DNA from 3 places in the Paenibacillus sp. TC-CSREp1 genome. Region 3 is predicted to be linked to each of the others. Evidence: riboswitches for the same ligand, from Rfam matches in the RefSeq annotation. Region 3 holds a riboswitch; each other region holds the start of a gene.
What was found. Region 3 has a riboswitch for S-adenosylmethionine ahead of metA (homoserine O-acetyltransferase MetA). Riboswitches for the same ligand answer to the same signal wherever they lie in the genome.

Region 1 (10,383 bases), on a different contig from region 3:
GCGGCACAGCTGAATTATGAGCGGGCAGAACAGCTGCCGATGCGGGGCATTTATGCTGATATTTTCAAATTATCGATTCCGATTGTGTTGTCTTCCCTTGCGGTTCCGGCAATCAACTTTATTGACTCCTCCCTTGTTGTTCCGCTGCTCAGTGGACGGATCGGACTGGAGGAGGCGACTGGCGTACTGGCGATTCTCGGGGCAAAGGCACAAAGTATTGCAGGCATTCCTCCGATTCTGGCGATTGCACTGAGCCAGTCTCTGGTACCTGTGATTTCGGCGGCTTTTGCCCGCAAGGATGAGCTGCATCTGAAAAACCAGGTTACGCTGGCTATGCGTATTTCCATCTTGACGGGCATGCCCATTGTGATCGCGCTGTGTGCAGCTGCTTATTCGGTAAACGGTTTGCTGTTCACGAGTCCGGATGGAACGCCGATTATTGCGCTGCTGACGTTCGGTACCATCTTCCAGATTACGATGATGACTACCAACTCGATCCTGCTGGGGGTAGGTAAACCGCGGATTACCATGATCAGCGTAGCGGCGGGTATTATCGTCAAGCTGATTGCGAGTCTTATTCTGGCGCCGCTGTTTGGCATCTATGGCATCATCATCGCAACGGCCCTCTGTTTCCTGGTGATTACGTATCTGAACCTGCGCGTGCTGCGCAAAATTGTAGATTTCTCTATTATGGGCGATCGCTGGCTGGGCTTCATTGTTACGGCGCTTCTCGCGGCAGCGGTCGGTTTTGCAGCCAATTGGAGCGGAAATCAGATTTTTGGTGCGTTCCTCCCTGCACGTGTATCATTCTTGTTAACCTGTATGGTTGTAGGCGTGCTGGTCGTAGTGGTGTACCTTGTTCTGATGGTGGTGCTTCGCGTACTGCGCAAGGACGAGCTGGGCAGTTATCCACGGATTCTGCAAAAAATTCTCCGTCCGCTCATGCGTCTGCAACGCGGCGCCGGACAACGGGGATGAGAGATAAGAAAAGAAAAGATAAGATAAACAAAGCGCTGTTCGCTCCTGTAGCGAATTGCGCTTTGTTTATTTTGTGGGTTTTGAGTTTTTTAAGTTCTGTGTGTTTATACGTTGTTGAAAGTTCTGAAAGATGATCTGAAAATTTTGTGATTTCTAAAAGTTTCTGAAACTTATGTGCGTTTTGTTGGTTTGCAGGATTTTGTTTGTAGATTTTGCTGATGCAGGTGGGCACCGAGAATAGTGTTTAGGTCTAAACAGTACTAGTGGGTAATCTGCTGTACATCATGAGCCAGGGCGGTTTTCAGCATGCCGTACCGATGCTCATGACTCATCTCGAACAGCCATGGCCTGCGGGGCGCCGTCAGGTATCCGAGGCAATCTCTTGTCTGGAGCCAATCCTGTCTCGTAATCGGTTCATACGGTGTATCTCCCCAAACGGCAAGCAGCTCAGGTGAATACAAACGCTGTCCTTCCGGCAGCCATTCCTCGTTCAGCAAAGCTTCAGCATACAGCTTGTGATCCTGTGGTCCAGCATGGTGTGTCGTGAACAGTCCGGGCCAATATTCAGCACGTGAACCTCTGTGAGGTATGGCGCGTGCGAATTCCAGTACCTGCTGGAGCACCTGTTCTACACCGAATAACAGCGCATACAGGCTTTTGCCGAACTGGATACGCTCATTGATTTTGCCGAAATGCTCAATGACCCGCCCGGTGAGTCCTGCTCCTTGTCCAAGAGGGAAAACGATGTGATTCAGTCCGGCCAGATTGTGCAGATGAAAAGCAGGCTTGGAGAGCACTTCTTTTTGAAAATATGGATGTTGTACAACTCTGCTCTCGATATAATTCTGCTCATTAATAATTAAGGCAACACTTAATATAGAGCTGCATCGTTCCAGCCAGAATCGCTCCCAGAACGGGGTCATAAACGCCGAGACGTGAAAATGGGATAATAGATGAAAGCAGCTTCGTCCAAGCCGCCGACTGTGTATATAGAGCTGCAACTGGGGATAGGCATCCTGGAAAATGAGGGCATTGCATCGCTCCAGCAAGCGGTACATATGCTCACGATCCTGCTGATTCTGCAGATTATGCATCAGATCACTATGCAAATCTGTCATGTGGTACCCGCCGTTGCGGGACACCATATGCGCCAGCAGTGCCCAGTGCAGTTCGGGGTACTGCTCGTAACATTCCAGATACGCTGCTGTGCGCGTCACGTTACTGCGATTATGCTGTTGTGTCAGCGTTTTGATGTCCTCAAGGATGATGCAATCCTCCTCGCACACGAGCGTACTGTTCGCCTGAATGCTGCGGGATGGCGATATGCCGCCAGTTCCAGGTAACAGCCGTTCAACCTCGGCGTGCAGAGCAGCCGCTGTATCCGAGTTCCAGCCCAGATCGCGCAGAGGATGTCGAAGCAATGAGGACGCCTGCCAGGCGGCCTGTTTGCCGCGCCATACTTCACGGGCCGCTCCGGGAATTGATCTAACAATCTGCAAAAACGAAGCAGGGTGATGTGTTTCGGTCGTGTCACTTCTGGTGGAAGTCATGAATGGAACATCCTTTCATGAAAAATGGTGTTTGATATATCAGGACTTGTGGTTATTCTAAGTATGCGCTGAACATTTGACTTCCAATCGCCAATTTGCTTCACTAAGATGGAGACAAAGGTACAGAAAGGGAGATGTGACTATGGAACAAATTACATCCAAGCCGGAATTTGATGTGGCGATTCAATCGCCGCGTTTGACGGTAGCCGTATTCAAGGCAGACTGGTGCGGGGATTGCAAATACATCGATCCATTTATGCCAGAGGTAGAAACGAAGTATTCACGTGATCTGACACTGATTGAAGTAGACGTGGATCAGGTTGGCCCGGTAAGTCAGGAACAGAATGTTTTGGGCATTCCGAGCTTTGTTGCCTATACAGATGGACGGGAACTGGTACGTTATGTGAACAAGCTGCGCAAGTCGCGTGAAGAGATTGAACAATTTCTGGATCGCGCCGTTGAGGTATACAACACGATACACAAGTAAGGGTAGGCGGCGCGATTGTAACTGCGTTTCGTTGTCACATGATGCGAAGCCGCTATAAGGATAACCATCCCAGCACGCGGTGCCCTGTCTCATGACAAGGTGGTCAGCAAGGAATTGATTTTGCAGATGCAGGGCATACTGTGAACAAGTTTCTCAAACTCAGGGCTGTCGGTTGAGCCGTAATCTGGCTTAAGACAGCCTTTTTCTGCTTAGTTAGGCATGTTGTGGGTGTAAATTGTAATTGATTTCCATTAAATCACAAGTTTGCGATTCAAACCATTTGGAGAACGGCACTAATGAGTTACTGGGGGAGGGCAATGGTGAGGGAATGGGTGAACGGTGTGGTGCAGCTTTTTCGGCGAGTTCCGTTACTCTAACGAATCCCAGAAACGCTATTTGGCCCAAATTACATGTTTTTATTTTGTAACGATCTCAGGAAAGCTTATTTCGGGAATTTCATGTGAAATGGGATGTATTTAGCGGGTTTTAATTGAAATAAGGTTTCTGGGGATCGTTAGAATCTAAGAAAGCTCTATTTTGCTTAAATAAGCTCATCTGGGATCGTTACAATAAAAGGGTGAAAATTAGGCACATCATAGGCACATCCTAGGCATGTCATAGGCACGTCAGAGACACTAAGAACACCGAGAATGCGGTAAAACGTCGCAAATATCCAAACATTGAAAACTTCACTGAACCATCCATCGAAGACAACGAAAACATCACGCAATCGGTAATGTTGAATACAACCGAATACAACACAACCGAACACGACCTAACTCAATATGTCGTTTTAATCAGGTTCCTATATATCGTTTAAATGAAGATTCGGCGTTTACGCGGTTGTCAATGTTTATTGTCTTCGTTCTCTAATTCCTGAATTGCTGTGTTTTTTGATGTTATCGATGTTACCTGTGTTTTGTATCCGGTCTTACAAATGGGGGAATCGGAGATCCTTATGATCTGTTCTCATAAAGTTTCACATCCAGAAAGCAGGAAAGCCTTACAGAAGAAACAAAAGAAGCGCTGCACAATACAGAACAAGCAAAGCACCACAAAACACCGCACAATAAAGTACTGAACAAGCAAAACACCGCTAATTGCTACACAATAACGAAACGAACAAACAAAACACTGCACACCTAAGCGTTACATAATAAAAACTAACATAAAAAATCCTAAAGAAGAAATACATAAATAAATTACACAACAAAGCTATCCACCAGCCGGAAGGCCCTAATATGACTATCGGGTCAAAATTTTAACAGACGTTAACATTTTGTCACAAAGCACGGCGTCAATGATGCTTTTATCCGTTATAATAAATTTAGTTGTGAAATTAGTGTCAAAGTACAGAATAAAATATCAAACGAACGATCATGAAGCGAAGATGCTCTTCGCCATCTTAAACTAACAGCGGGTGAGAAAAAATTGAAGCACTTAACATTGTTTAAATGGTTGACCGTATTAACCTGTCTTATTATGTTTCTGGCCACTTTTGGCGGCGGGATCGTAACCAAAACTGAATCAGGCCTTGGATGTGGTAATGAATGGCCTTTATGTAACGGAAAGCTCGTTCCTGCACATACTGTGGCCTCGCTCATTGAATACTCCCACCGTGCCGTGAGTGCATTGGCGGGCCTGCTGTCCATCGCTTCGTTTGTTGCCTTTTTGCGATTTGGCAAGCAGCGTCGTGATCTGCAGCTTTTCTCATTTCTGACCCTAGTATTTGTCATTATACAGGGGATTATGGGCGCTTTTGCCGTGGTATTCTCACAATCCTCTGCAGTCATGGCGCTTCACTTCGGATTTGCGTTAATTGCGTTTGCAAGCTCCTTAATGATGGCTCTCGGTATTCGGCAGGAAGCCAGGTACGGCGGTCTCGAACGACTGAACAGATATCCACGTGTCAGCAAAGGCTTCCGCAATCTGGTCTGGTTCTCAACCATTTACACATATCTGGTCGTGTATACAGGGGCATTTGTGAGTCATACAAACTCTGCTGGAGGTTGTTCCGGGTTCCCGCTATGTAATGGACAGATCGTTCCTGAGCTTTCGGGAGGGGTAGCTGTAGCATTTGCTCACCGTCTTGCTGCGGCATCGTTAGTGATTGTCATTGCAATTCTGGGACATTTTGCGTATCGCAAACATCCGGATAATCGGGAGCTGCGTACGCTGGGTGTGTTATCCGTAATATTGATTTTGATGCAAGTGGTTATCGGTATGTTTATGATGTGGACGATTAACCGCCCAGAGGTGTATATGTTTGTAGCACTCGCACATATGCTGGATATCGCTATATTATTCGGTGTGCTGACGTATATGAGCTTCCTGGTGTACAAACTGTATCGCCCGGTAAATCGCTTCTAAACTGAAGCAGCTGTCTATCTTAGAAAAGAATTCAGTTCCTGCACTTTTAACCCTGCACTTGCAGCCAGGCTGCACTATATTTGGAAAGTCCACCCTTCGGTGATACAGATTACTGGAGCAGGTGGACTTTTGTTTTTGTTTGATGTTTGAATCAACAGGGCAACCTAAACCAAGTTATAATGATTACAGTATTTGCAGCGGTTATTGGGGAGAGGTAGTGACTGTCCAGCAGCTGTGACATCATATATTTTGCATCATCAGTGGAAAGAGGAGGACATCTATGCTGCGTACGTTACTTGGTGAGAAACCGCGGGTCAATCAGGGTATTCTGAAGGAAGCGATGGATACGATGGCACACACGCTGGATTCATTTGAACGCCAGATGCATGTGGACCATGACCCGGAACATGATTACAGGAAGCTTTATATCTGGACGCAAGGGCTGATATCGTCATTGGATGAATTGGAGCAGAGTTATTTTGCAGCAGCCCATTTTCGTAAAAAAGTGGTTGCCGGCTCTACCGAAGATATGACCTCTGCCGAAAAGGCGGAGTATGCGCGTTATGTTTATTTTTATAAGGATGCATTTATTCGCTGCTTTGCCATCCTGGACAAACTGGGAACCGTTTTGAATGAAATATTCCAGTTGAATACTTCAAAGACGAAGGTGCATTTCTCTTATTATACGGTACTTAGGCAATTTGATTATCATCGGGAACACCATGCACTTGCATTGCAATTAATCAAGATCAAGGAAAATTATCGTGAACCCATGAGCAGGCTCCGCAAGCGGCGCAATATGGAGATTCATTACATGAACTCTGAAATGCAGGACGATCTATGGCAGCTGCATCAGACGATGAAGGGGAAAGTCAAGCTGGAGGATCTGGATCAGCATCTGCTGGAGATGCAGCAGGGTGTGGATATGGTCTGTGAAACTCTGCACACGGCATATCGATATATCACTCGAATCTGGCGTAAACAAGGCATGAGGCGATAATGGCATCAAGCTTTTACTCGTTTACCACAGTAGCTTAATGAAATAATACCCTTTGACAAATCGGAATACTTGGACTATACTGAGTTGCAGATCAGAAACTTACATGGATTTGTTATTTATCTAAAATGCACTATTTAATACAGTTTTGATATTGTAGCATTTAATGCAGTTTAATGATGTAATATTTGATGCAGTTCGATCATTATATATGATGAACTACAATAACCTATATAATTCTACAAAACATTATATTTCTCTTATCGAGAGTGGCGGAGGGACAGGCCCGATGAAGCCCGGCAACCGATCTGTGCTGATGACATGAATGTGTTTCATTACAGATGTTAGGTGCTAATTCCTACAGAATCATAGTGAATATGATTTTGGCAGATGAGAAGGTCATTTCACGTGAAGAGCCATCTTTGTATCTGCAAAGGGCTCTTTTTTCGCGTAAAAAGGGGAGTTTTCCCTTCCTTCGGGTAAAGATATATGTAGGTGATGGGGAAGGAGCCGTACTATTGATAGAACTGGTTGGATTAACCAAAACATATGGCAGGCGTGGAAAGACAACCACGGCGTTGTCAGAGCTTGATCTAAGCATCCAGAAGGGTGAAATATTCGGCGTTATTGGCCACTCGGGTGCGGGGAAAAGCACATTGATTCGTTGCATTAACTTGCTGGAACGTCCGACAGCAGGCGAAGTGTGGGTGGATGGCGTTAACCTGACGGAGCTTGGCAAAAGTGAACTTCAGCAGCAAAGACGCAAGATCGGCATGATTTTTCAGCATTTCAATCTGTTGTCTTCTGCCACAGTGTACGATAACGTTGCTTTTCCGTTAAAGCTGGTGAATACACCCAAGGATGCGATTGACCGCAAGGTGAAGGAGATGCTGGCTTTGGTCGGTCTGGAGCAGCACAGCAGCAAATATCCGGCACAGCTATCGGGCGGACAGAAACAGCGGGTTGGCATAGCACGAGCGCTTGCAAGTGATCCAAGTGTGCTTCTCTGTGATGAGGCGACCTCTGCGCTTGACCCGCAGACAACGAATTCAATTCTGAAGCTGCTCCTGGATATCAACGAAAAGTATAATCTGACGATTGTGCTTATCACGCACGAGATGCATGTGATTCAGACCATCTGCGACCGGGTGGCAGTAATCCATCAAGGTGGCATTGTAGAGCAAGGGCCGGTAACTGAAGTGTTCCTGAAGCCGCAGCATGCGATAACTCGGGATTTTGTGAGTCGTGATCGTGAAGGTGGACTGGCGCTGGAAGAAATGGTGCTTGCGAATGCCGGAACGGAGCTCGGAACAGGTGTATCATCCAAGCTGGTGAAAGTGTCGTTTTTGGGAAACAAAACGTATGAAGCGATTTTATCCAGAACGGTTCGCAAAACCGGCGTGGATTTTGCCATTCTGCAGGGCACAATCTCTACGATCAAGCAAGTTCCCTATGGTCAATTAACTGTAAGATTCGAGGGCGATGTTCAAGCCATTGAGCAGACGTTATCCGAGCTTGCTGCAGAAGGACTTGATGTGGAGGTGCTTCGTTAATGGATTTTTCAAAAGTAAACTGGGATGAGGTTGGCACCGCCTCGATTGAGACGTTACAAATTTTGGCCGCATCCGGCTTGTTCACCGTTCTGCTTGGTCTGCCGCTTGGTGTAATTCTGTTCATGACAGGGCGATCCGCATCAGCCAGATCTCGAGTAACCTATGTTGTTTTGTCTGTCATTGTTAACATCTTACGTTCTGTACCTTTTATCATATTAATTGTTGCTCTGATTCCAGTTTCACGTGCGCTGGTGGGGACAGCTACTGGGGTGCTCGGCGTCATTCCACCTCTTGTTATCTCTGCTGCGCCGTACTTTGCACGTCTCGTAGAGAATACGTTGCGAGAAGTGGATCGCGGCGTCATTGAAGCGGCACAGGCAATGGGGGCATCTACAGGACAGATTGTCAGACGAGTGCTGTTGCCAGAAGCTCTACCGGGTCTGCTTGCCAGCATTACCATCACGATTGTTACTCTGGTATCATACACGGCTATGGCGGGTATGGTTGGCGGCGGCGGATTGGGAACGTTGGCAATTAACTACGGATACTACCGTTATCAGAACGAAATCATGATTATTTCTGTTATATCCATGATTATTCTGGTCCAGCTTCTGCAGATGCTTGGCGATCGTCTGGTCATTTATTTCACCAGGAAATAACACATAGATGAAAAAATATAAGGCGAAGGGGTTTTACAGATGAAAAAATGGTCTATTGTTCTACTCAGCTTGATGTTAATCGCAGTGCTTGCAGCTTGCGGAAACAACAAGAAATCGGACAGCGGTGCGGATAATTCAGCGGGCGCTCCGCGTACCGTTGAATTGAAAGTCGGGGCTTCTCCTACACCTCATGCTGAAATCCTGGAAAGCATCAAACCTGTGCTTGAAGCGGAGGGCATCCGCTTGCAGGTTGTTACATTCAATGACTATGTACAGCCAAACCAGCAGCTGGAGGATGGCAAACTGGATGCGAACTTCTTCCAGCATCAGCCTTACCTTGATGTGCAAAATAAAGAGCGCGGCTTCCACCTGGTTGCTGTAACGCCGGTTCATGTAGAACCTTTTGGTGGTTACTCCAAAAAGATTAAATCGCTGGATGAACTGAAAGACGGCGCAAAAGTAGCGATTCCTAATGACCCTTCCAATGGCGGACGTGCACTCCTGCTGCTGGCGAAGAAAGGTCTGATTACACTCAAAGACAATACCAACATTACTTCCACGAAACAGGACATTACAGCGAATCCGAAAAATCTGGATATTATTGAGCTCGATGCCGCGATGATGCCTCGTCAGCTGGATGAAGCTGATCTGGTGTTCATCAATTCAAACTATGCACTGGAAGCTAATCTTAATCCGGCTAAAGATGCACTGCTGATTGAAGACCTGCAAGGCAATCCATATGCCAACATTCTGGTATCCCGTGAGGATAATAAAGACGCAGATGCCATCAAAAAGCTGGCTGAAGCTCTTCACTCCGAAGAAGTGAAAAAATTCATCAAAGAACGTTACCAAGGTGCAGTTGAACCTGCGTTTTAAGGTGATAAAGAAATATGTTATTTAAGGTCATAAAGGAATAGTTTAAATTAAAAGCCCCGCACATTTCTTATTTTGAAATGTACGGGGCTTTCTTTAGATGAGCATCATAGAGCCTTATGAGCAAAGGACTAAGGGAAGGCTAACTAAAGCAGCCTACGATAATCTTTTGTCTTTATCGTCATCTTCTGCAGACGATAAAGACTCCTGTCCCGCAGCATGCTGCTGATACGCTTCTTCCGCAGGGGAGAGCGCGGGAGCCTCTGACGATTCCGTTGGTGATGCGGCGGCTGCATCTTTTCGGCCAGTAAGTTTACGGCGCAGCCATCCGAACGCACCAGCGAGGGCTGCAACGATGAAAATCCAGCCTTTTTTGAGCAGGAGCAGCAGACCAACCTTTTTGGCAACGGCAACCCCGGCTCCACCCAAAATAAGGCCGGTAAGGCCAAGCTCCGATTTTTTATCCAGAGAAGCATCAAATTCACCGTATGTATAGCCGCTGTTAACCGTAAGATTATTCAGCACATGTTCTTCAAATTGCTTGCGATTTTGTTCAAAGTTAGCACTGTCCGAGACAAGAATAACGCCAATATATCCTTCACGTGTCAATACATTTACGTTGTAATTCACAAGTGCTTCCTGCTGTGCATCCTCTAATGCTAATGAATATCGCAATTGATGCTTGCTGTTATCATAGGCAGGCTCGATATCCCAACCGACAACGTTCAACTGATTATCAGCACTCGTTTTTTTGTTTTGCTCTTCTGTGCCGCGTTTGTAGCTCTCCAGCAGTTCATTGGCATCCAGATCGTTTTTGTCACTATCATCAATATGTCCTGTATGATTATACTCAAAAATGACATACCAATTGGATTGTTCACCAGCACCGTATAGACTTCCAATCTCACTTCCGTTA
Region 2 (10,383 bases), on a different contig from region 3:
CAGCAATTTAAGGCCTGTTTTGGGTGAAGGACTCTTGCCGGTCATTAAGGGCTTGAAGCCATCGCTGCTGTCTTATACAGGTTACGAGGTTATGCTAGTCATTACGGCATATATGCAGAATCCGAAAAAAAGCAATAAAGCGATAACATGGGGCATAGCTGTCTCCACTGCTATATACCTCATTACAGTTGTTATGGTTGTAGGAAGCCTTTCACTTGACGGAATCAAAACGAGAACATGGCCGACGCTGGATTTGGTGCGAAGCTTTGAAATACAAGGCTTGATCTTTGAGCGCTTTGAATCGCTCCTGCTGGTCATCTGGATTATGCAGATTTTTTCCACGTTTGCAATTACCCATTATTGTGCATCAGTAGGCATTCGTGACTTATTCAAGACCAAAAAAATGGGCAAGATTATGTATGTTCTGCTGCCTGTTATATATATAGCGGCGATGATGCCGAAAAATGTAGATGAAACTTTCGCACTTGGCGATATGCTGGGTAACGCTTCTGTTCTGTTGTTCGCCATCTTGCCTTTGATCCTGTTGATCATAAGCATGATACGTAAAAAAGGAGGCAAGCACGCATGATTTTCTTTCGCCTGCTGGGACGGATCGCTTGCGTTGTGACCATCCTGAGTCTACTCTCAGGCTGCTGGAGCAGTAGAGAGATCGAGGATTTGAGCTTGTACGTTGCGCTGGGTATTGACGTGGGTCAAGAAACCGAGTTTGAGAAAAAAATTGCGGAGCAGGGAGGACGTTATCCCAAGCTGGACAATGTAACAGCAACCGTTCAGATCGCCCCAGGGTACTCCAGTAGCCAAAAAAGTGAACAGCCCGGTTCACCTGCATCCGGTAAAACGTCCTATTTGAATGAACGACTTACCGGTGATTCCTTGCTGCAGATTTTCCGTCAGTTTGCCTTGCGCCGTGATCGCCCGCTCATTGGACATCACCTCAAGGTTATTGTGATTTCCAAGGATATTGCCAAAAAGTATGGGTTGGACCAGCTGCTGGATTTCATCCTGCGGGATAACGATATTCGCCCGAACTGTCTGGTACTGATCAGCCATCACCGGGCAGTGGATGTGCTAACCTCTAACGATCCATCACGCATTCCGGCGTTCTATCTCACCGGGATTACGAATAATTCTAACGTCTCCAACAAAATTCTGGAGCCTGTATCGCTCGCGAAGCTTGATGCCCAGATGCAATCCGGGTCGAGTTTTCTATTGCAGAATGTACTGAACTACAACGGGGAGGACAAGTTCTCGGGCGGCAGCATTTTTGATGCTAAAGACAAGAAATTTATTGGTGAGCTTAGTCAAACGGATCTGGAGGCCCTTTCCTGGCTCAGACCTAATCAAAAGGGCGGAGTCATCAAGACCTACAGCAAAGAAGGATTTACGGTGGTCTATGAGATCAAAAAGAAAAGAACAAAGATTATTCCGAAAGTGGATGGTGACAACATTTCATTCCACATTAAAGCCGAATCCGAGGGATGGATGATGGAGGATTGGCGATCCCCGGAGAAGGAGGAGAAGGGAGCGTATCGGGATGAACTGGAAAAGGATTTTGCAAAATTGGTCGAGCAGCAGATTAAGCAGATGCTGTATAAACTCCAGCATACGTATCAGGTGGATGTTGCCGATTTTCGGGACACGATTCGAATTAAATATCCGAAGACGTGGAAGAGGGTGAAGGATCACTGGGATGAGATATTTGCGAAGGTGCCCATCACATATGAGATCAAGACCAGAATTGTGAATCCGGGGTCTTCTACAGAGTAGCTTGTTGGAATAATGTAGGGGAGCATGGTAATGGAATACGACTCAGGTGTAATTCTATTTAAATGTTGACACATCAGGTGGCAGTCGATATAGTTATAAAAAATCATTTTCTTATCCAGAGAGGTGGAGGGACTGGCCCTTAGAAACCTCAGCAACAGATCTGAAGGATACTGTGCTAATTCCAGCGGGTGAAAGCCTGATAGATAGGAGCAGTTGTTTTTATTTGTCAGTAGAGGCGCACTCTTCGGGAAGAGTGGGTCTTTTTTGTTTGTTCTGGATGAAGAAGCAGGGAGTATGTCATATGGAGAATAACAGCGATAAAGGTCATTTTCAGCGCAAGATGCAAACGAGACATGTGGTCATGCTTTCGCTTGGCGGCGTCATCGGAACGGGATTGTTCCTCAGCTCGGGGTACACGATTCAGCAGGCGGGACCGCTCGGTACCATTTTATCCTATCTCATCGGGGCACTTGTTGTGTATCTGGTTATGCTCTGTCTGGGCGAATTATCAGTATATATGCCAGAGACGGGTGCATTCCACAGCTACGCAGCCAAATATATCGGCCCAGCTACAGGTTATACCGTTGCTTGGCTATACTGGCTGACCTGGACAGTCGCGTTGGGCTCTGAATTTACGGCAGCCGGGCTGCTGATGCAGCGCTGGTTCCCGTCCATAAATGTCTGGATCTGGAGCGGTCTGTTTGCTCTGATGATTTTTCTGTTTAATGCGTTCACGGTCAAACTGTTTGCCGAATCCGAATTTTGGTTTTCCTTGGTGAAGGTGATGACGATTGTGCTCTTTATTATTATTGGCGGTGCTGCCATGTTTGGGATTATTCCGATGGCAGATGCGTCTCCGGCGCCACTGTTTACCAACATTACAGCATCAGGTTGGTTTCCGCATGGAGCCACGGCCATATTAATGACAATGCTGGCAGTGAACTTTGCCTTTTCGGGAACAGAGCTGATTGGTATTGCTGCTGGCGAGACGGAAAACCCGGAAAAAAACATTCCAAAAGCCATTCATACGACATTATGGCGTCTGATTATTTTCTTTATCGGTACAATTGTCATTCTGTCTGCGCTGCTGCCAATGTCGGACGCAAGCGTGCTGGAGAGTCCATTTGTAGCCGTGATGGAACGGATCGGTGTTCCGTATGCGGCAGACATTATGAATTTTGTTATTCTAACAGCGATTCTGTCCGCAGCTAACTCGGGATTATATGCTTCCTCACGGATGTTATGGTCACTGGCAGATAAAAAGACCATTTCTCCATGGTTTGCCCGCTTGACCAAACGCGGTGTGCCGTTCAACGCGCTGGTGCTCAGCATGGCTGGCGGTGCACTGGCTTTGCTGTCCAGCATCATTGCACCTGGAACCGTGTATATTACACTTGTCTCTATCTCGGGTCTTGCTGTAGTGGCGGTATGGATGAGCATCAGCGTGTCTCAATATATGTTCCGCAGACAGTATCTGCGTGAAGGAAACAAAGTGCAGGATCTGGTTTACCGGACACCGCTATATCCAATCGTGCCTATCGTTTCATTTTTGCTGTGCCTGGCCTCCTGCATCGGCATTGCTTTTGATCCGACACAGCGAATTGCTTTATACTGCGGCATTCCATTCATTATTCTGTGTTATATCGTATATTACCTGACAGATCGTACGAAGAAGAAAAGAGGGTTGACCCCATGACTAAAATGGAGCAAACGAATGATATCAATGTAATTCAACGTATTCTGAACGACTATCCACTCATGATTCTGGACGGTGCACTGGCTACAGAGCTGGAGCAGCATGGTTGTAATCTGGATGACCCGCTCTGGTCTGCACGTGTGCTGCTGGAGAACCCGGATGTCATTGTGCAGGTACACGCGGATTATTTCCGTGCAGGAGCAGATTGTGCAATTACTTCAAGCTATCAGGCCACTGTCGAAGGTTTCCGCAAGCGTGGCATTGGAGAGCAGGCTGCACTGGAGCTGATTCGCAAGACGGTAGAGCTGGCCGCAAAGGCGAGAGATGACGTGTGGACAGAAGTGCAGGATGTCATAGTAGAAGGCGGCAGTTCAACGAGACCAGGTGCAGAAGTCGCTTCGGGACATGCCGAGAACGTGGGAAAAGAGCAGAGTGAAAATCGTACAGGTGAGCACACAGGTGGCGAGAAGCTGGGGCGTCCGCGCCCTATAGTCGCTGGCTCCGTTGGGCCATACGGTGCTTATCTGGCGGATGGTTCAGAGTACGTGGGGCATTATGGCGTATCGGATGAGACATTGGCAGCATTCCATCGTCCGCGTATGGCAGCGCTGGTTGAAGCGGGAGCAGATGTGCTGGCGCTTGAGACGATCCCTTCATTGCAGGAGGCTCGGGTGCTGGTTGAATTGCTCAAGGAATTTCCGGAGACAAGTGCCTGGCTTTCGTTCTCGTTAAAAGACGGGACAAGCATCAGCGAAGGCACGCCGCTCGAGGTATGTGCCCAGACATTTGGTTCAGAGCCGCAGCTTGCGGCGATTGGTCTGAACTGCGCTCCCATGGAAGTCGTTACGGAAGCGATTGGTATCTTGCGCCGTGCCAGTGATAAACCGGTTATCGTATATCCCAATTCAGGCGAGACTTACGATGCGGAAACCAAAACATGGAGCGGTCAAGGCTCCTGTGGCAGTATGAAGGACGCATCGGAGCAATGGGTTGCTGCGGGCGCCCAGATTATTGGCGGCTGCTGCCGCACAACACCGCATCAGATTAGCGAGCTGGCGAAGAAGTGGCGAAATTAACGGAAATAGGCTAAACAGCCCTTACCTATCGAGTGAGCAGGTAAGGGCTGTTTGTTGTTTATTCAATTGCGAGCATGCGAAGTGACATTTGACGAATTTCTCTGGAAGCCAGCCGGTCATGGGATCGCTCCAGTTTAATTTAGTAAAGATTGAATAGATGATACATGGATTTTGAAGAAGCTGTTTCTAATATTGTACATTTTTGCCGGAGGAGAGTCACAGGAAAGTTTATTGCGGAGCATGTAGAAGAGTGTCGTTTGGAAGATGTAGAAAGGTGTCGTAATATGTAGTTTTCTTTGTCGAATTACCTTGACAGAGCATGTACACCGTGACATAATACATTTCATACTAATTTACTATGAATTATAATTCATGGTTAGAATAACAGAGAGATAACACAACAAGGGGGATATAACAATGAAGAAGAAGTTTGTGCCGGGAATTCTTTTATTAGTGCTCGGGTTGATGATTGCCGGTTGCGGCAACAAAAACGAAGCAAGTTCAGGTGCGGGTGCGGAATCTGGTCAGAAGACGATTATTGCGGCAACAAGCGGCGTAAGTAACCCGTTCAGCTACGATAAAGACGGTACACTTACTGGTTATGATGTCGAAGTCATGAAAGCCATTTTCGAGAAGCTCCCTGAGTATAAACTTGAAGTACAAGCGATTGAGTTTGAAGGCATTCTGACAGGTCTGGATAATGGACGTTTTCAATTAGGAGCCAACAACTTCAGTTCCAATCCAGAACGACGCAGCAAATATAATTTCTCTTTGCCTATTATCGAAAATGCTAACGTTTTTGTGGTACGCAAGGATGATAACACCCTTAAATCGATTGAAGATTTGAAAGGATACAAGGCAGTAACCGAAGTAGGCAACTCAGGTGCAACGCTGCTGGAGAACTATAATACAGAGCATCCGGATGCCAAAGCAGATATTATGTACACCGAAGAAAACTTTGTTAAACAATTTGAAGGCATTGAAGCCGGAAAATATGACGTTCGGATTATTTCTCGTGTTTCGGCGGAAAAAGCAATCAAGGAGCATGGCTTCACTAATCTGAAAGTTGTTCCATTCTCTACTGAAAATAGTGACCCGGGTTCCTACATCCTGTTCTCCAAGTCGGCGGACAGTGCATTGCTGGATGCTGTGAACAAAAGAATTAAAGAAATGTACAATGACGGTACATTGCTCAAGATCAGTGAAGAGCAGCTCGGCGGCGACTATCTGCCTAAGAAAGAATTGATGGAGTAGGGAAGGGGATCATATGAAATTTATCGTTACAGGAGACGCGTTGTTTTCCAGCAGTCATGTAGATAAAACCATGGACCCGAACCTGCTGGCTCTTTTAAAGGAAGCTGATGAGGTTTTCACCAATGCTGAATTTGTTACCCCGCGTAAAAATACAGTACCGGCCGCAGGCCGGGGATACCAGACCAGTGTACGTCCCAAAACGCTGGACGAGTTCGCACGTTTGAATATTCGCTATGTCGGCTTTGCCAACAACCACACGGGGGATTACGGCATCGAAGGAATTACGGATACGCTTGCTGAAGCGGAACAGCGCGGTCTGATTCCTCTGGGAGTTGGAATGAGTCTGCACGAAGCTCGTAAGCCGGTATTTATCGATACAGCTGATGGACGAATTGCCATCATTACGATTGGTGTAACACGCAGCGAAGTATTTGCGGCATCCAATCCGGGGAATGGTGTTCCCGCCCGTCCAGGTCTGAATCCACTTCGCTGGTCACGTACGTATGTGGTTAATGAGCAGGATTTTGAGACTTTGAAGGGCATTAGCGAACGGATTGGCATTGCGGCAAGTATGGAAACAGGTAAACGGATTGAGACATTCAAGAGCAAATCCGAAAATCACTATGAGTTTGGATCATTGTTTGAGGGTTATCTGACCTTTGAAAAGGGCGATAACTCTCGCGTTAAAACAACAGCGCATGCCCAGGATCAGCAGGAGATTCTGGAAACGATCCGTGATGCCAAGGAACGCAGTGATTTTGTTTTCGTGAATCTGCATACGCATGAGGGAGAGAATGAGGACTGGTATTCGGATTATCCGGCGGAATTTATTGAGACTTTCGCAAGAAGTGCTGTGGATGCAGGAGCTCATTGTGTATTCGGACATGGTGCGCATTTTACAAGAGGTGTGGAGCTGTATCAGGGTCAGCCGATTTTCTATAACATTGGCAGCTTGATTATGGAATTTGAGGCGGGGGAATCCCTTATATCCCCTGAGATGTTCACAGCTTACGGTTATGCAGAAAATGAATCACCCTCTACGCTTCACAAGAACAGAACCAAAGATAGCGATGGAAACTGGCAGGGCTTCTATAGTCACCGGAAATTTTCGGAGAACTTCCTGATTTCGTTTGACCTGAATGCAGATCAGCAGAAGTTTGAATATGAGTTGATTCCGATTGATCTCAGATTAACTCATGCCCGCGTGACCAAACGAGGTTTGCCTGTGCTTGCTTCGGAGGAGGCTACGGCTTCTTTAGTTGAAAGGCTCAATCATGTGAGCAAAGAGCGCTACAACACTGAAATTATACGCCAAGGCGAACGTTTAACTGTGAAAGAGTGGAAGTAATTCCGCTCTTGCTTTTTTTTGAAAATGAAGGTGGAAGGATGTAAACCATGGGAGAAATTTTCGATATTAACGCGGTGTTTTCAGCCATCCCTCGTCTGTTAGAGGTTCTTCCTGTGAGTCTGCAGATTACGGCGATTTCAATGGTTGTAGGTCTGGTCTTTGCTTTGCTGTTTGCGGTGATACGCATGAAAAAAGTACCAGTACTCAGCCAGCTTGTCACGCTGTTTATTTCGTTCATCCGGGGGACACCGATCATCGTACAGCTTTATCTGACGTATAACGGGATACCGCTGTTATTAAAGTTTATCAACCAGCAGTACGGCACCGATTACAACATTAATGCGGTACCCGCAATGCTTTTTGTACTGGTGACATTTGCATTTAATGAGGCTGCTTACAATTCCGAGACGATTCGTGCAGCTCTGCAATCCGTAAACAAAGGGCAGATTGAAGCAGCGGAATCCCTTGGCATGACCTATCTTCAAGTGCTGAAGAGAGTTATAGTTCCCCAAGCACTCGTTGTAGCGATTCCACCTCTTGGCAATGCCCTTATAGGTCTGTTAAAAGGTACATCACTCGCGTTTGTTGCAGGGGTTATTGAGATGACGGCACAAGGTAAAATTATTTCGGGCAGCAACTTCCGCTTTTTCGAAGTATATCTCGCTCTGGCCCTCATCTATTGGGTGATGACCATTATTATCGAACAGATTCTTCGTTTTCTGGAGAAACGCTTCTCTATTCCTGATCCAGTGCAGCAAACGATGAATCGCGGCTGGTTTTCATGGGGAAGGAGGGGCATTTAATGATCAAGGTAAGTCATCTGTCAAAATCCTTCCATAACAATCTGATTCTGAATGATCTTTCGGTTGATATTCAGAAGGGAGATGTCGTGGCGCTGATTGGCTCTTCGGGTGCAGGGAAATCTACTTTTCTACGGGCATTAAACTGTCTGGAAGCAGCCGATCAGGGTCAGCTGGATCTGGAAGGCTTCAAAGTTGATTTCAGTACTATTACAAACAAGCAGCGGCTTGAGCTGCGCAAGCAGACGGCTATGGTATTCCAGCACTTCAACCTGTTCCAGCACCGTACGGCTCTGGATAATGTAAAAGAAGGCTTGAAGGTTGTCAAAAAAATGAATGATAAAGAAGCGACTGAACTGGCTAAATTGCAGCTGGAGCAGGTCGGCTTGTCCGAACGTGCACATTATTATCCGAAACATCTGTCTGGTGGTCAGCAGCAGCGTGTGGGTATTGCACGTGCACTTGCGATGAAACCCAAGCTGCTGCTGCTGGACGAGCCAACTTCTGCGCTTGACCCGGAGCTGGTGGGTGAAGTGCTGCAGACGATCAAAAAGACAGCTGCTTCGGGACAAACGATGCTTCTCGTTTCGCATGAAATGAGCTTTGTTTATGAAGTGGCAACCAAGGTGTTGTTTCTGGATAAGGGTAAAATTGTTGAAGAAGGTACACCCGATGAAGTGTTTAACCACCCGAAATCGGAACGTGCCAAAGAGTTTTTGCACAATTATTTCCGCAACAAAGGCGAGCATCGGGCATAAGGTGCGACTGAAGCTGTACGGTTGGATGATCTCCTCCTGAAGTTTTGCCTGACACGAAATTTATGCACTGAACGCATTCAATCTGATTTGAATAACATGCGAACATACGAGGTTGACGACTCGTATCGTTATATATAAAACGCTTTGGGAGAGACACACGCTGTATGTGTGAAGCCCAAAGCGTTTTTATTTTGCTATGAGAAGCAGTGTTACACATGTTCCAGATCATCCGTCGGTTCATGCTGCCTGGATTTAAGATACTCTGCCGGAGATACGCCGAAGTGTGCACGGAATACCCGGTGAAAATAGGAATAGCTTGCAAAACCGCAGGATTCGGCAATGTGCTCTAATGTCATTTCACTGTATTTCATGCGCTCCAGGGCGGCATTCAGACGGATTTCGATGGCATACTGAATCATGGTCTGGTTGTAATGTTCCTTGAATAAACGAACGGCGCGAGAAAGGCTGAGTCCGGCGTAACGTGCAGCTTCATCCAGCTTGAACGTCACGGTAGCATGTTCTTCAATAAAACGCTTGAGCTTGAGAGCCGAGGAAACGGCCCGATCCGTCTGAATATTTTCCGTAATTGCCCGGTCAATGTACAAGCATAGTCCCCGCAGCAATGCATCCTTGAGCTCGGCATTTTCCTCCAGCGGCCCGCGCCGTTTCTCCAGCAGCATGTTGCGCCATAGACTGATCAGCTTGTCATCCAGGCCGATGCGGCTTACGGTAGGGCGGGACTGGCGTTTCCACCACTTCTCAATCCAGCTGCCTTCACAGAACAGGTAGTAATCGCCGCTGGACAAACGCCCTTCCTTATGCGGTTCATCCACCACAAGGCGGTAATCATCTCCCGGTTTGAGTAAAAGCAAATCACCGCTTGTCATGCGATATTCCTGCTCCTGCACGTATACTTTACACGAGCCTTCCGTCTGCAAACGGAACAGATAGGTGGATAGCTCGCCTTTCATATTATGACTGAATGCCTTGTAATGATAGGAGTAGTCACAGATCAGTACGGATGTGGATGTGTCCGATGTGTGCAATGTGTCCAAGATGTACGCCTCCCCTGATTCGATCCTGCTGTGTCCATGAGTCTGGTGATGTTCGAGTGAAGTTATATAGCCAAAGGGATTGGACTACTTCAGGATGGAAATAAAATTTGAGCAGATAGTTCATGTTCTGACTATATTGTATATGTTCATTCTAGCCTGTTTTGCGTTAGGATGATACCAGATAGAGCAATGCAAGCAAATTTCGAGAGCAGAGGAGTATCTGTCATGAAAAAACTTAACATTGGTTTGCAACTTTTTACACTTCGTGATGAAACTGCAGCAGACTTTCGTGGTACACTGCGCAAAGTAGCCGCCCTTGGTTATGAAGGGGTCGAGTTTGCCGGATATGGCGACATTCCAGCAGAGGAAATGAAAGCGCTACTAGACGAGCTAGGTCTGAAAGGATTCAGCAGTCACGTATCATTGCATGCCATGCGCGAGGATTTGCAAAAACAAATCGATTACCTGAAAACGATCGGTGCACAATATATGATCTGCCCTTATCTGATGCCGGAGGATCGCCCGGACAATGCGGAGGGCTGGACTAAGCTGTTTGAAGAATTACAGCAGTATGGAGCCGAAGCGGCGAAACAAGGCCTGATCTTTGG
Region 3 (10,383 bases):
GTTAGCCATTCCGGCACTTTCGGACAGCTGGAGACAGACACTGCTCAAGCGACTGAACAAGCTGGTGAGTGACTGAGATGCAAGTCTACAAGTCTGTATGTCTGCATCTGCAAATTGAACTTGTACCCACGAGCCATTCAATCCTCAAACTCAAAGCAGCAGCGTGCTAATTTAAACCAACCTGGGAGTGAAGCAAACATGACAGTTTTAGGTGCAATTGAAGCAGGCGGAACCAAATTTGTATGCGGCATTGGTACGGAGCAAGGAGAGGTATTAGAGCGAGTAAGCTTTCCTACAACCACGCCGGAGGAGACGATGGCGCAGGTCATTGCTTTTTTTGAAGGCAAAGGCATTGAAGCACTGGGTGTAGGTTCGTTTGGTCCGATTGATCCGATTGAAGGAAGTCCAACGTATGGTTATATCACGACTACGCCTAAGCCGCACTGGGGGCAGTACAACATTATTGGCAAACTCAAGGAACATTTTGATGTGCCTATGACGTTTGATACGGATGTAAACGGTGCTGCTCTGGGGGAAGCGACCTGGGGAGCTGCTCAGGGTCTTGATAGCTGTCTGTATATAACTGTAGGTACAGGTATTGGTGCGGGAGCTGTGGTTGGCGGGAAAATGGTTCATGGATTGTCTCATCCCGAAATGGGGCATATCATTGTACGCAGACATCCGGAGGATTCTTACGAGGGCTTTTGTCCTTATCATGGAGATTGCCTTGAAGGTCTGGCAGCAGGTCCGGCCATTAACAAGCGTTGGGGGCAGCCCGCCTATGAGCTGTCGTCAGATCACAAAGCGTGGGAGATTGAGGCGCATTATCTTGCACACGCATTGATGAATTATGTGCTGATTCTGTCACCACAGAAAATCGTGATGGGCGGCGGTGTTATGAAGCAGGAGCATTTGTTCCCGATGGTGCGAAGCAAACTGCAGGAACTGCTCGCGGGATATGTACAGCATCCATCTCTTCATGCGGGGATTGATCAGTATGTTGTGCCCCCAGGTCTGGGAGATAATGCAGGATTATGCGGTTCACTGGCTTTGGCAAAATTGGCCTTGTCCAGATAGATAATATAGGGATTGACGAATTTTACCATTATGGTTATGATAAGTGCAACAGTATAGAACGGTTAATGAGGAAGCACCTCTCTTGCGGCATTTTCGCAGGAGGGGTGTTTTTTTGTGCTGTCCGGAGACAGCCGATGCTTTGTTAATCGAACATGCTGCAACGTTATAAGGAGGGGAATACACATGGAAGTCATTTTCATGAACAAGTTATCCAGAACATCAGATCAGCATGAGGACATAGCCCAGCTATGGATCGGGGAGGAGGAGAACACGTGGCATCTGGGCTGGAGCAGGTATGAGGCAGGGGATCGCGAGGATACGATCTGGTATGAGGGCACCTCATGGGAGGAATTGCTGCATATTTACCGCCATCAGCTTGCGATGCAGATGAGCGAGGGGTATCGACCATTGCTGCATGGATTGTATCATGAGAACGAAGAGATGAAACCTCGCAGTTATGCGGGGCAGCGGCTGCATTGCTTTAGCGAGCTGTATGGGAATGAGCAATTATATGATGATCTGTGTGCATGGCGGCGGCAGAAGGCTGCAAGTGACCGTAAAGCTCCTTACTTTGTAGCAACCAATCGACTGCTCCGGCTGATCAGCGCTTTTGTACCCCATACGATGGATGAACTCATGCAGCTACCTGGTGTTGGAGAGAGCAAAGCATCGGATTACGGGCTGGAATGGCTGGAAATGACAAGCGGGATTGAGCGTTCCAGATCGTTCCCGCTGGATTGGGTGTATACCGTACTGAAGGAGGAAGAGTACGAAAGCTGGTTGTACAAGCAAAAGGAACAGAAATACAAGCAGGAGCTGGATAAATTTCTCACGCGCAAACATGTGCTGCAGGGGATGAAGGATGGTCAGACTTTGGAGGAGATTGTAATTCGTTCGGGCTTATCCCGCCGTGAGTTAATTGAACTGCTGGAGACGCTGGATCTGGAAGGCTACGATACGGACTCTCTGCTTGATGTAGAGCTGGCTGTGATGCCTGAGGCTGAACAGGAGGCGGTCTGGAGTGCATATGAGGAATTGGGCGATACGTTTCTGAAGCCTGTCTTACATAAAGTTTATGGAGGAGAGCGCCCGGAAACAGGTAGCCTTGAACAGGTATATGAACGATTGCGTATGATTCGCATCCGTTTCCGCAGGCATGTGGAAACGGAACGTAATGTTGGTTAGCTCGGTAGTGCTCAGGAAAAACAGATACCAAAAAGACGAAGTCGTTCCCGCAGAGGGGCGCTTCGTCTTCCATTTCAAATCCAGTCTTTTTTGCGAAAAATAAAGAACATCGTCAGGCCGAGTGTAATCATGAGGCCAATGACGGCGTAATAACCATATCTCCAGTGCAGCTCAGGCATGTTATCAAAGTTCATTCCGTATATTCCGGTAATCACGGTCAGCGGCATGAAGACCGTTGTAATGGCCGTAAACACGCGCATGATCTCATTCGCCCGGTTTGCGATACTGGATTGATAGGCTTCTCGCAAGTTGCCCATCAGGTCGCGGTACGTTTCGAACGTTTCCGAAATTTTCACGGCATTCTCATAAATGTCACTGAAGTATTTTTGCAGCTGATCATCAATCAGACGCAGGTCTTTTTTGTTCAGGGTATTGATAACCTCTTTCTGAGGCCCCAGCACCTTTTTCAACCACAATATTTCACTTCGCAAACCGATAATTTCATTCAGATGTGATTTCTTGGTATGCATCAGAATGTCTTCTTCCAGCTTCTCGATGCGAGCTTCAATTCGGTCACCAACGGTGAAATAATTGTCTACAATCAAGTCAACCAGCAAATAGAGAAAGCGATCGGGACTGTTGATCTCCTGTTCCCACAGGATCGGCTTCAGCATCCGTAATTCACTGACCTTCTGTTTCGTTACACTGATAATGAAATGTCTGCCGAGAAACAGATTGACTGCCCGCAGAAAAATCTCTTCATCATCAAAGCGAATGCTGTTGATCACGATAAAATAATGATTTTCATAAATTTCAATCTTTGGACGCTGCTCCTCATCACTCAAGCAGTCCTCCACAGCCAGATCATGCATGGAGAACAGAGGCTGCAGCACAGCCAGATCATCCACGTCTGCATCGATCCAGTAAAAACCTTCAGCCGGTGGAGTCAGCGCTTGCTGGATATCATCCACCGGAATAAATACACCGTTATTAACCAACCGGATTTTCATGTAATCTACTCCTTCTGCACCCGCCATCGTGGCGGATTTCATCATTAATATGGGCGCAAAAGAACAGATCAGCCGGTCGGCAGCGAAGCCCGATGTACAGGTCTCCGCTTGTTTACGTTCAATCTATAATCAAACGGAAAAAACGGCCCGCTGCCGATGCTGATGTCCATTCTCTATGCAGTTGTTCGGAAATCGACTGCCAATTGGGCCTCGGGTCGCCATCCATTTAATATGTCACCTCTCACATAAGGGCTTATAAACACTTGTCTAGTATACCGCTGGTCCAGAGTGCTTTCAAGCGCAAAATGTGTCTATTTCGCGCTCTGAGGCAGTGTATGATTACGGAGTAGAATCGGTTCCGAATTCGGTATCAGAAACACCTAACTGCATCTTGACGTGAGGGCCTGAATGTTTTAAAGTAAAAGTTAATAAATTTGAATTATAATTGAATACAGCGAAATCTTATCAAGAGTAGGTGGAGGGACTAGCCCGATGAAACCCGGCAACCGGCGATATACCGCACGGTGCTAATTCTTGCAGCGACCAAGCATCCTCGTGGTGCTGTTGTAACTGAGAGATGAGAGAGGCGCATATCTGTTTACATATGACCTTTCTCGGAATCCGAGAGAGGTCTTTGTTGTATGCCCCAACTTCTCAGCAGTGATTTTCGCGGCAAATGTGATCTATGACGACCAAGGAGGAATCAACTCACCATGCCAATTAAAATTCCGGACACACTACCAGCTAAAGAAGTGCTTGAAGGGGAGAATATCTTTGTCATGGACGAAACGTCCGCATACAAGCAGGATATTCGTCCGCTGCGCATTGCTATTCTGAATCTGATGCCTACCAAAGAGACCACCGAAACACAATTGCTGCGTCTGGTGGGGAACACCCCCATTCAGGTGGATGTGGTGCTTGTGCATCCCAAATCTCATACCTCCAAAAATACGTCTCAGGAATATCTGGACATGTTCTACAAAACATTCGATGAGATTCAGCACCGCCGTTTCGACGGGATGATTATTACAGGTGCGCCGGTGGAGCAAATGGATTTTGAGGACGTTAATTATTGGAAGGAGATTCAGGAAATTTTTGAATGGACCAAAACCAATGTAACGTCGACCATGCATATCTGTTGGGCATCCCAGGCTGGTTTATACCACCATTTTGATGTACCCAAAGTTCCGCTGGATGAAAAATGTTTTGGAGTATTCCCGCATACGATCAACAAACCCCATGTTCCACTGCTCCGGGGATTTGATGAGGTGTTTAATGTGCCTCACTCTCGCCATACAGACGTAAGACGTGAGGATATCGAAAAAAACGACAGGCTTGAAATTTTAGCCGAGTCCGAGGAAGCAGGCGTATTTCTGGTAGCCACCAAGGATGGTAAGCAAATTTTTGCTACAGGACATGCCGAGTACGATCCGTTTTCTTTAAAATGGGAGTATGACCGTGATGTAGCCAAAGGATTGGATATCGCACTGCCTAAGCATTATTATCCGAACGATGATCCATCCCAACTCCCTCCGGCTACCTGGCGTGCACATGCCAACTTATTATTCTCTAACTGGCTCAATTACTATGTGTATCAGGAAACACCTTACGATATTGGTCCGCAAATCTAATCGTGATTACAGGAGGATGCAGTAATGGAAGATAACAAGTTGAAGATTGAAAGCCGTTTAGCTCAGATTGGGTCCATCAATGAACCCGTTACAGGAGCCGTTAACTTTCCGATTTATCAATCCACTGCGTTTCGTCACCCGAAGCTGGGACAAAGCACCGGGTTTGATTACATTCGTACAACCAATCCAACACGTAAAGTGCTGGAGGAGGCTGCAGCGGCACTGGAATCCGGTGATGCAGGTTTTGCCTGTAGCTCCGGTATGGCGGCGTTGCAAACGATCTTTGCGATGTTCAGCCAAGGAGATCATCTGATTGTTTCACTTGATCTGTACGGCGGAACATATCGACTGCTGGAACGAATTCTGTCTCGCTTTGGCGTAACGGCAAGTTACGTGGATACGAATGATCTGGAAGCGCTGGAGAAGGTGTACCAGCCAAATACCAAAGCTGTATTTATCGAGACACCAACCAATCCGCTTATGATGATCACGGACGTACAAGCCGTAGCTTCCTGGGCCAAAAGCCATAACCTGCTGACGATCGTGGACAACACATTGCTCACGCCGTTCTTCCAGCGTCCGATTGAACTTGGCGCAGACATTATCATTCACAGTGCTACCAAATATCTGGGCGGACATAATGATGTTCTCGCTGGACTTATTATTACCAAAGGTGAAGCTTTGTCTGCGGAAATGGCTTTCCTTCATAATTCGATTGGTGCGGTGTTATCGCCGAGTGATTCCTATCAATTGATGAAAGGCATGAAAACCCTTGCGCTTCGCATGGAGCGTCACGAATATAACGCGCTGACCATCGCGAAGTTCCTGCTGGAGCATCCTGCGGTTGCGGAAGTATTCCATCCGGGATTGTCCGATCATCCGGGATACGAGATTCAGCAGAAGCAATCTTCAGGCAATACCGGCATCTTCTCATTTAAAGTCAAGGATGCACGGTATGTGGAGCCATTGCTGCGTCATATTCAATTAATTGCGTTTGCCGAAAGCCTTGGCGGTGTAGAATCCCTCATGACTTACCCGGCAGTGCAGACGCATGCGGATATCCCGCTGGAGATTCGTGATGCTGTAGGTGTAGATGACCGTTTGCTGCGTTTCTCTGTCGGAATTGAACATGCGGAGGACTTGATTGCCGATCTGAATCAGGCGCTGCTGGCAGCGCAGCAGGAAGTGGAAGGAGGCGTAATCTCATGAGTGATGTAAACCGCAAAAAACCGGAATCAGGATTGAAGTTTGAGACAAAGCTGCTTCATTTCGGGGATGAGATTGATCAGACAACCGGCGCATCCAGCGTGCCGATTTATCAGGCATCCACATTCCATCATTTTGATATTTTTAATCCACCAAAGCATGACTACAGCCGTTCGGGCAATCCTACCCGTCAAGCTCTGGAGGACTATATCGCTTTGCTTGAAGGCGGAGTGCGTGGTTTTGCCTACTCATCAGGCATGGCTGCCATCTCCAGTGTATTTATGATGTTCTCTGCAGGAGATCATATCATTGTTACGGAGGATGTATACGGAGGCACCTATCGCCTGCTGACGACCATTCTCAGCCGCATGCAGATCGAGACTACATTTGTAGATATGACGAATATCGAGGAAGTCAAGGCAGCCCTTAAACCAAACACCAAAGCTGTTTATATGGAGACACCCTCCAATCCAACGTTAAAGATTACGGATATTGCGGCCGTAACGTCCTGGTCGAAGGAGCATGAACTGATTACGATTCTGGATAACACATTTATGACACCGTATTATCAGCGGCCGATTGAGTTTGGCGTAGATATCGTTGTACATAGTGCTACGAAGTTTCTGGGCGGTCACAGTGATGTGCTGGCGGGGCTGGCTGTTGCACGTACAGATGAGCTGGGCAGACAGCTGAAGCAGCTGCAAAATGGATTGGGCACGGTGCTGGGAGCTCAGGAATCCTGGCTTCTGATGCGCGGAATGAAAACACTTGGAGCACGCATGGCTCACAGTGAACAGAGCACAGCCAAGCTTGCGGGATGGCTTAAAGGGCGCAAAGATATAACGGCTGTCTATTACCCTGGACTTGAGGATCACCCGGGTCGTGAAGCACATGAGCGTCAGTCTACGGGCTACGGAGCAGTTGTTTCTTTTGACGTAGGCTCGGGAGATCGTGCCAAAGCGGTGCTGAACCGCGTGAAGCTGCCGATTGTTGCTGTAAGTCTGGGTGCGGTGGAAAGTATTCTTTCTTATCCTACAATGATGTCACATGCGGCCATGCCGGCAGAGGTTCGACATGAGCGTGGAATTACCGATGGATTGCTGCGTTTCTCGGTAGGGCTTGAGGATATTGATGACCTGATTGCCGATCTGGAGCAGGCTTTGGAGGCCGAATAAAGTTAAAAAGACAGAATATATTGATCTATTCTTTTGCACAGAAACTTGAGTTTATATGTAAAAATTTTAATTGATTTTTAAAGCACCTTTATATAAGGTGCTTTTTTTCACATGTAACCTGTGTTACGATATGTATAGTAGACCATTACGATGTTGCCGACAGAAGTTGCTTATTGCAAACCAGCCGGATGGAGCATCGTATTATTTTCTCTTCATGAGGGAGGCTTTTTACGATGAGTACGGTGGACCGTATCTTAGATAAAGCCCTTAGGGGCGAACGTTTGGACCTGGAAGACACGATTCAGTTATTTGAATCCGATGAAGTGGACAAAATCGGGGCAGCTGCCAATGTGATCATGAAGCGTATGCACCCTGAACCATACAGAACCTTTGTAATTGGGCGTAACGTTAACTACACGAATGTATGTGACGTATACTGCCGTTTTTGTGCTTTCTATCGCAGACCTGGTTCTGAAGAAGGGTATGTACTGCCGGATGAGGTCATTTTTCAGAAGATTCAGGAGACAGAGGATGTTAACGGCACCGAGATTCTGATGCAGGGAGGAACTAACCCGAATCTGCCGTTCAGTTATTATACTGATCTCCTGAAAGCCATCAAGGAGCGTTTCCCGAATATTACGATGCACTCCTTCTCGCCAGCCGAGATTATGAAAATGGTGGAAGTATCCGATGGGCTTACGCTGGAAGAGGTTGTACGTGCCATTCACGAGGCTGGACTTGATTCTCTGCCTGGTGGTGGTGCCGAAATTCTGGATGATCGTACACGCCGCAAAATCAGCCGTCTTAAAGGATCATGGCGCGACTGGATGGACGTGATGCAGACAGCTCACCGGATCGGGATGAATACAACAGCAACGATGGTTATCGGTCTCGGAGAATCCATGGAGGAGCGTGCACTGCATCTGATGCGTGTTCGTGACGCGCAGGATGAATGCATTGCAAACAAGTATGATTCCGAAGGTTTCCTGGCCTTTATTCCGTGGACTTTCCAGCCGGATAACACAAACCTCAAGCTGGAGCGTCAAACACCGGAAGAATATTTGAAAACCGTAGCGATCAGCCGTCTGGTGCTGGACAATATCAAAAACATTCAATCCTCCTGGGTAACGATGGGCCCCGAGATTGGTAAAAAATCGCTTGAATTCGGCTGCAACGACTTTGGCAGCACGATGATTGAGGAGAATGTAGTATCTTCTGCAGGCGCAACATACAAAGTAAACATTGAGTCTATTCTGCGTCTGATTCGCGAGTCCGGTTATATTCCGGCGCAGCGCAACACTCGTTATGAGATTTTGCGTATGTTTGACGAAGAGAGCATTGTGCCTAAAGATTTTGTAATGCAGAACTAATCTGATTTTATAGTGCAAAAATGGACTTGTATCATTACGTTTCGACTTATAATTGAATGCAGACTTTTACCTAATGATAACCAAGGGACAAAGCAGGTTTACGCTGCTTTGTCCCTTTTTCGTGTGATTAATCATAAAATAAGATGGATTGTAGATCATCATGCAGATCATTAAACAGTACATATTACGCATTTGACGATATGTTATATAGATTTTTAACTGATACAATGAAGGGACAGTTGTGTAGTAAAACCGCTGGGAGGAACGAAGGGATGAAAAAAAGGAAACTGGGAAAGACATCGCTGGACGTACCTGTTTTGAGTTTTGGGGCATCTTCGCTTGGTTCTGTATTTCGTGATATTGATCGCGAGGAGGGCATTCGGACCGTTCATGCGGCTGTGGATGCAGGCATGAATTATATAGACGTTTCGCCGTATTATGGCTTGACCAAAGCAGAGACGGTGCTTGGTGAGGCGATCCGCAGCTTGCCGCGCAGCTCATATACGTTATCCACCAAAGCTGGACGTTACGGTGAGAACGAGTTTGATTTTTCACGCAAACGTATTCTGAATAGTGTGCAGGAAAGCCTGTCTCGTCTGCATACCGATTATATCGATATTTTATTTCTGCATGATATTGAGTTTGTGGAGCCTGAAATCATCATTGAAGAGGCGTTTCCAACTCTGCTCGAATTGAAAGACAAAGGCATCATTCGTTATGCGGGTATCTGTGGCTTGCCGCTGCCGTTGTTCGAGCAGATGCTGCCGCAGGTCAATGCGGATGCCATTATCTCTTACTGTCATTATGCCTTGAATGATACGTCACTGTTATCCCTTCTGCCTTTGCTGGAGGAAAAAGGGGTTGGACTTGTAAACGCTTCACCTCTCTCGATGGGATTGCTTAGCACACGCGGGACACCGGCATGGCACCCGGCGGGTGAACGGGTGAAAGAGCTCTGTCTGAAGGCTGCTCGCTTCTGTCAGGAGCAGGGGAGCGATATCGCCAAGCTGGCCGTGCAATTTTCCACAGCCAATGAACAGATTCCGACAACGCTGGTGAGCAGTGCAAGTCAGCGTAACATTATGAATAATGCGAGCTGGATTGAAGAGCCGATGGATCATCAGCTTTTGGAAGAGGTGCTGCGTATTCTGGCTCCGTTGAACAACGAAACGTGGTCAAGCGGGCTTGCACAGTATAATACGAACATAAACACAACGTTGAATGGAACCAAGGAGGAACAGGCATGAGAGCTATCGTATGTGAAGAAATAGATCGTTTGGTGCTGAAAGAGCTGCCGCAGCCAGAAAGAGCTGAAGGAGAAGCGTTGGTCGCGATTCAGCGTATCGGCATCTGCGGTACAGATCTGCATGCGTACAAAGGCAATCAGCCGTTCTTTACGTATCCACGTGTGCTTGGTCATGAGCTGGCTGGTATTATCGAAGAGATTGGCCCGAATGAGGCGGGCTTGCAGCCTGGAGATCAAGTCAGCATTATCCCTTATCTGCACTGCGGACACTGTATAGCTTGTCGTTCAGGCAAGACAAATTGTTGTGCATCGATGCAGGTGATGGGAGTACATGTTGATGGAGGCATGAGAGAGCGCATTGCGGTACCCGTATCTCATCTGCTGAAGGCAGATGGTCTAACGCTGGATGAGACAGCCATGGTGGAACCGCTTAGCATCGGGGCTCACGCCGTTCGCAGAGCCGCACTCCAGCCGGGAGAACGT

Region 1: another riboswitch for S-adenosylmethionine. It lies ahead of ACQSGY_RS14425 (methionine ABC transporter ATP-binding protein); the one in region 3 lies ahead of metA (homoserine O-acetyltransferase MetA).
Region 2: another riboswitch for S-adenosylmethionine. It lies ahead of mmuP (S-methylmethionine permease); the one in region 3 lies ahead of metA (homoserine O-acetyltransferase MetA).

The regions. Positions count from the first base shown of each region.
Region 1 covers NZ_JBNOKM010000008.1:260,440-270,822, reverse strand. The annotation lists gene ACQSGY_RS14450 (putative polysaccharide biosynthesis protein) at 1-978, shown strand, start outside; gene ACQSGY_RS14445 (DUF2515 family protein) at 1,239-2,528, opposite strand; gene ACQSGY_RS14440 (thioredoxin family protein) at 2,671-3,015, shown strand; gene ACQSGY_RS14435 (COX15/CtaA family protein) at 4,498-5,385, shown strand; gene ACQSGY_RS14430 (Cthe_2314 family HEPN domain-containing protein) at 5,666-6,385, shown strand; SAM riboswitch class I at 6,640-6,779, shown strand; gene ACQSGY_RS14425 (methionine ABC transporter ATP-binding protein) at 6,901-7,935, shown strand; gene ACQSGY_RS14420 (methionine ABC transporter permease) at 7,935-8,594, shown strand; gene ACQSGY_RS14415 (MetQ/NlpA family ABC transporter substrate-binding protein) at 8,634-9,470, shown strand; gene ACQSGY_RS14410 (DUF2167 domain-containing protein) at 9,624-10,383, opposite strand, start outside.
Region 2 covers NZ_JBNOKM010000022.1:7,931-18,313, reverse strand. The annotation lists gene ACQSGY_RS26115 (spore germination protein) at 1-589, shown strand, start outside; gene ACQSGY_RS26110 (Ger(x)C family spore germination protein) at 586-1,788, shown strand; SAM riboswitch class I at 1,897-1,998, shown strand; gene mmuP (S-methylmethionine permease) at 2,090-3,484, shown strand; gene mmuM (homocysteine S-methyltransferase) at 3,490-4,560, shown strand; gene ACQSGY_RS26095 (transporter substrate-binding domain-containing protein) at 4,978-5,814, shown strand; gene ACQSGY_RS26090 (CapA family protein) at 5,828-7,162, shown strand; gene ACQSGY_RS26085 (amino acid ABC transporter permease) at 7,210-7,965, shown strand; gene ACQSGY_RS26080 (amino acid ABC transporter ATP-binding protein) at 7,965-8,720, shown strand; gene ACQSGY_RS26075 (helix-turn-helix domain-containing protein) at 8,930-9,775, opposite strand; gene ACQSGY_RS26070 (sugar phosphate isomerase/epimerase family protein) at 10,001-10,383, shown strand, end outside.
Region 3 covers NZ_JBNOKM010000003.1:302,428-312,810, forward strand. The annotation lists gene ACQSGY_RS06220 (MOSC domain-containing protein) at 1-76, shown strand, start outside; gene ACQSGY_RS06225 (ROK family protein) at 199-1,077, shown strand; gene ACQSGY_RS06230 (HRDC domain-containing protein) at 1,261-2,262, shown strand; gene corA (magnesium/cobalt transporter CorA) at 2,337-3,272, opposite strand; SAM riboswitch class I at 3,732-3,856, shown strand; gene metA (homoserine O-acetyltransferase MetA) at 3,986-4,903, shown strand; gene ACQSGY_RS06245 (aminotransferase class I/II-fold pyridoxal phosphate-dependent enzyme) at 4,928-6,112, shown strand; gene ACQSGY_RS06250 (trans-sulfuration enzyme family protein) at 6,109-7,284, shown strand; gene mqnC (cyclic dehypoxanthinyl futalosine synthase) at 7,518-8,654, shown strand; gene ACQSGY_RS06260 (aldo/keto reductase) at 8,927-9,901, shown strand; gene ACQSGY_RS06265 (zinc-binding alcohol dehydrogenase family protein) at 9,898-10,383, shown strand, end outside.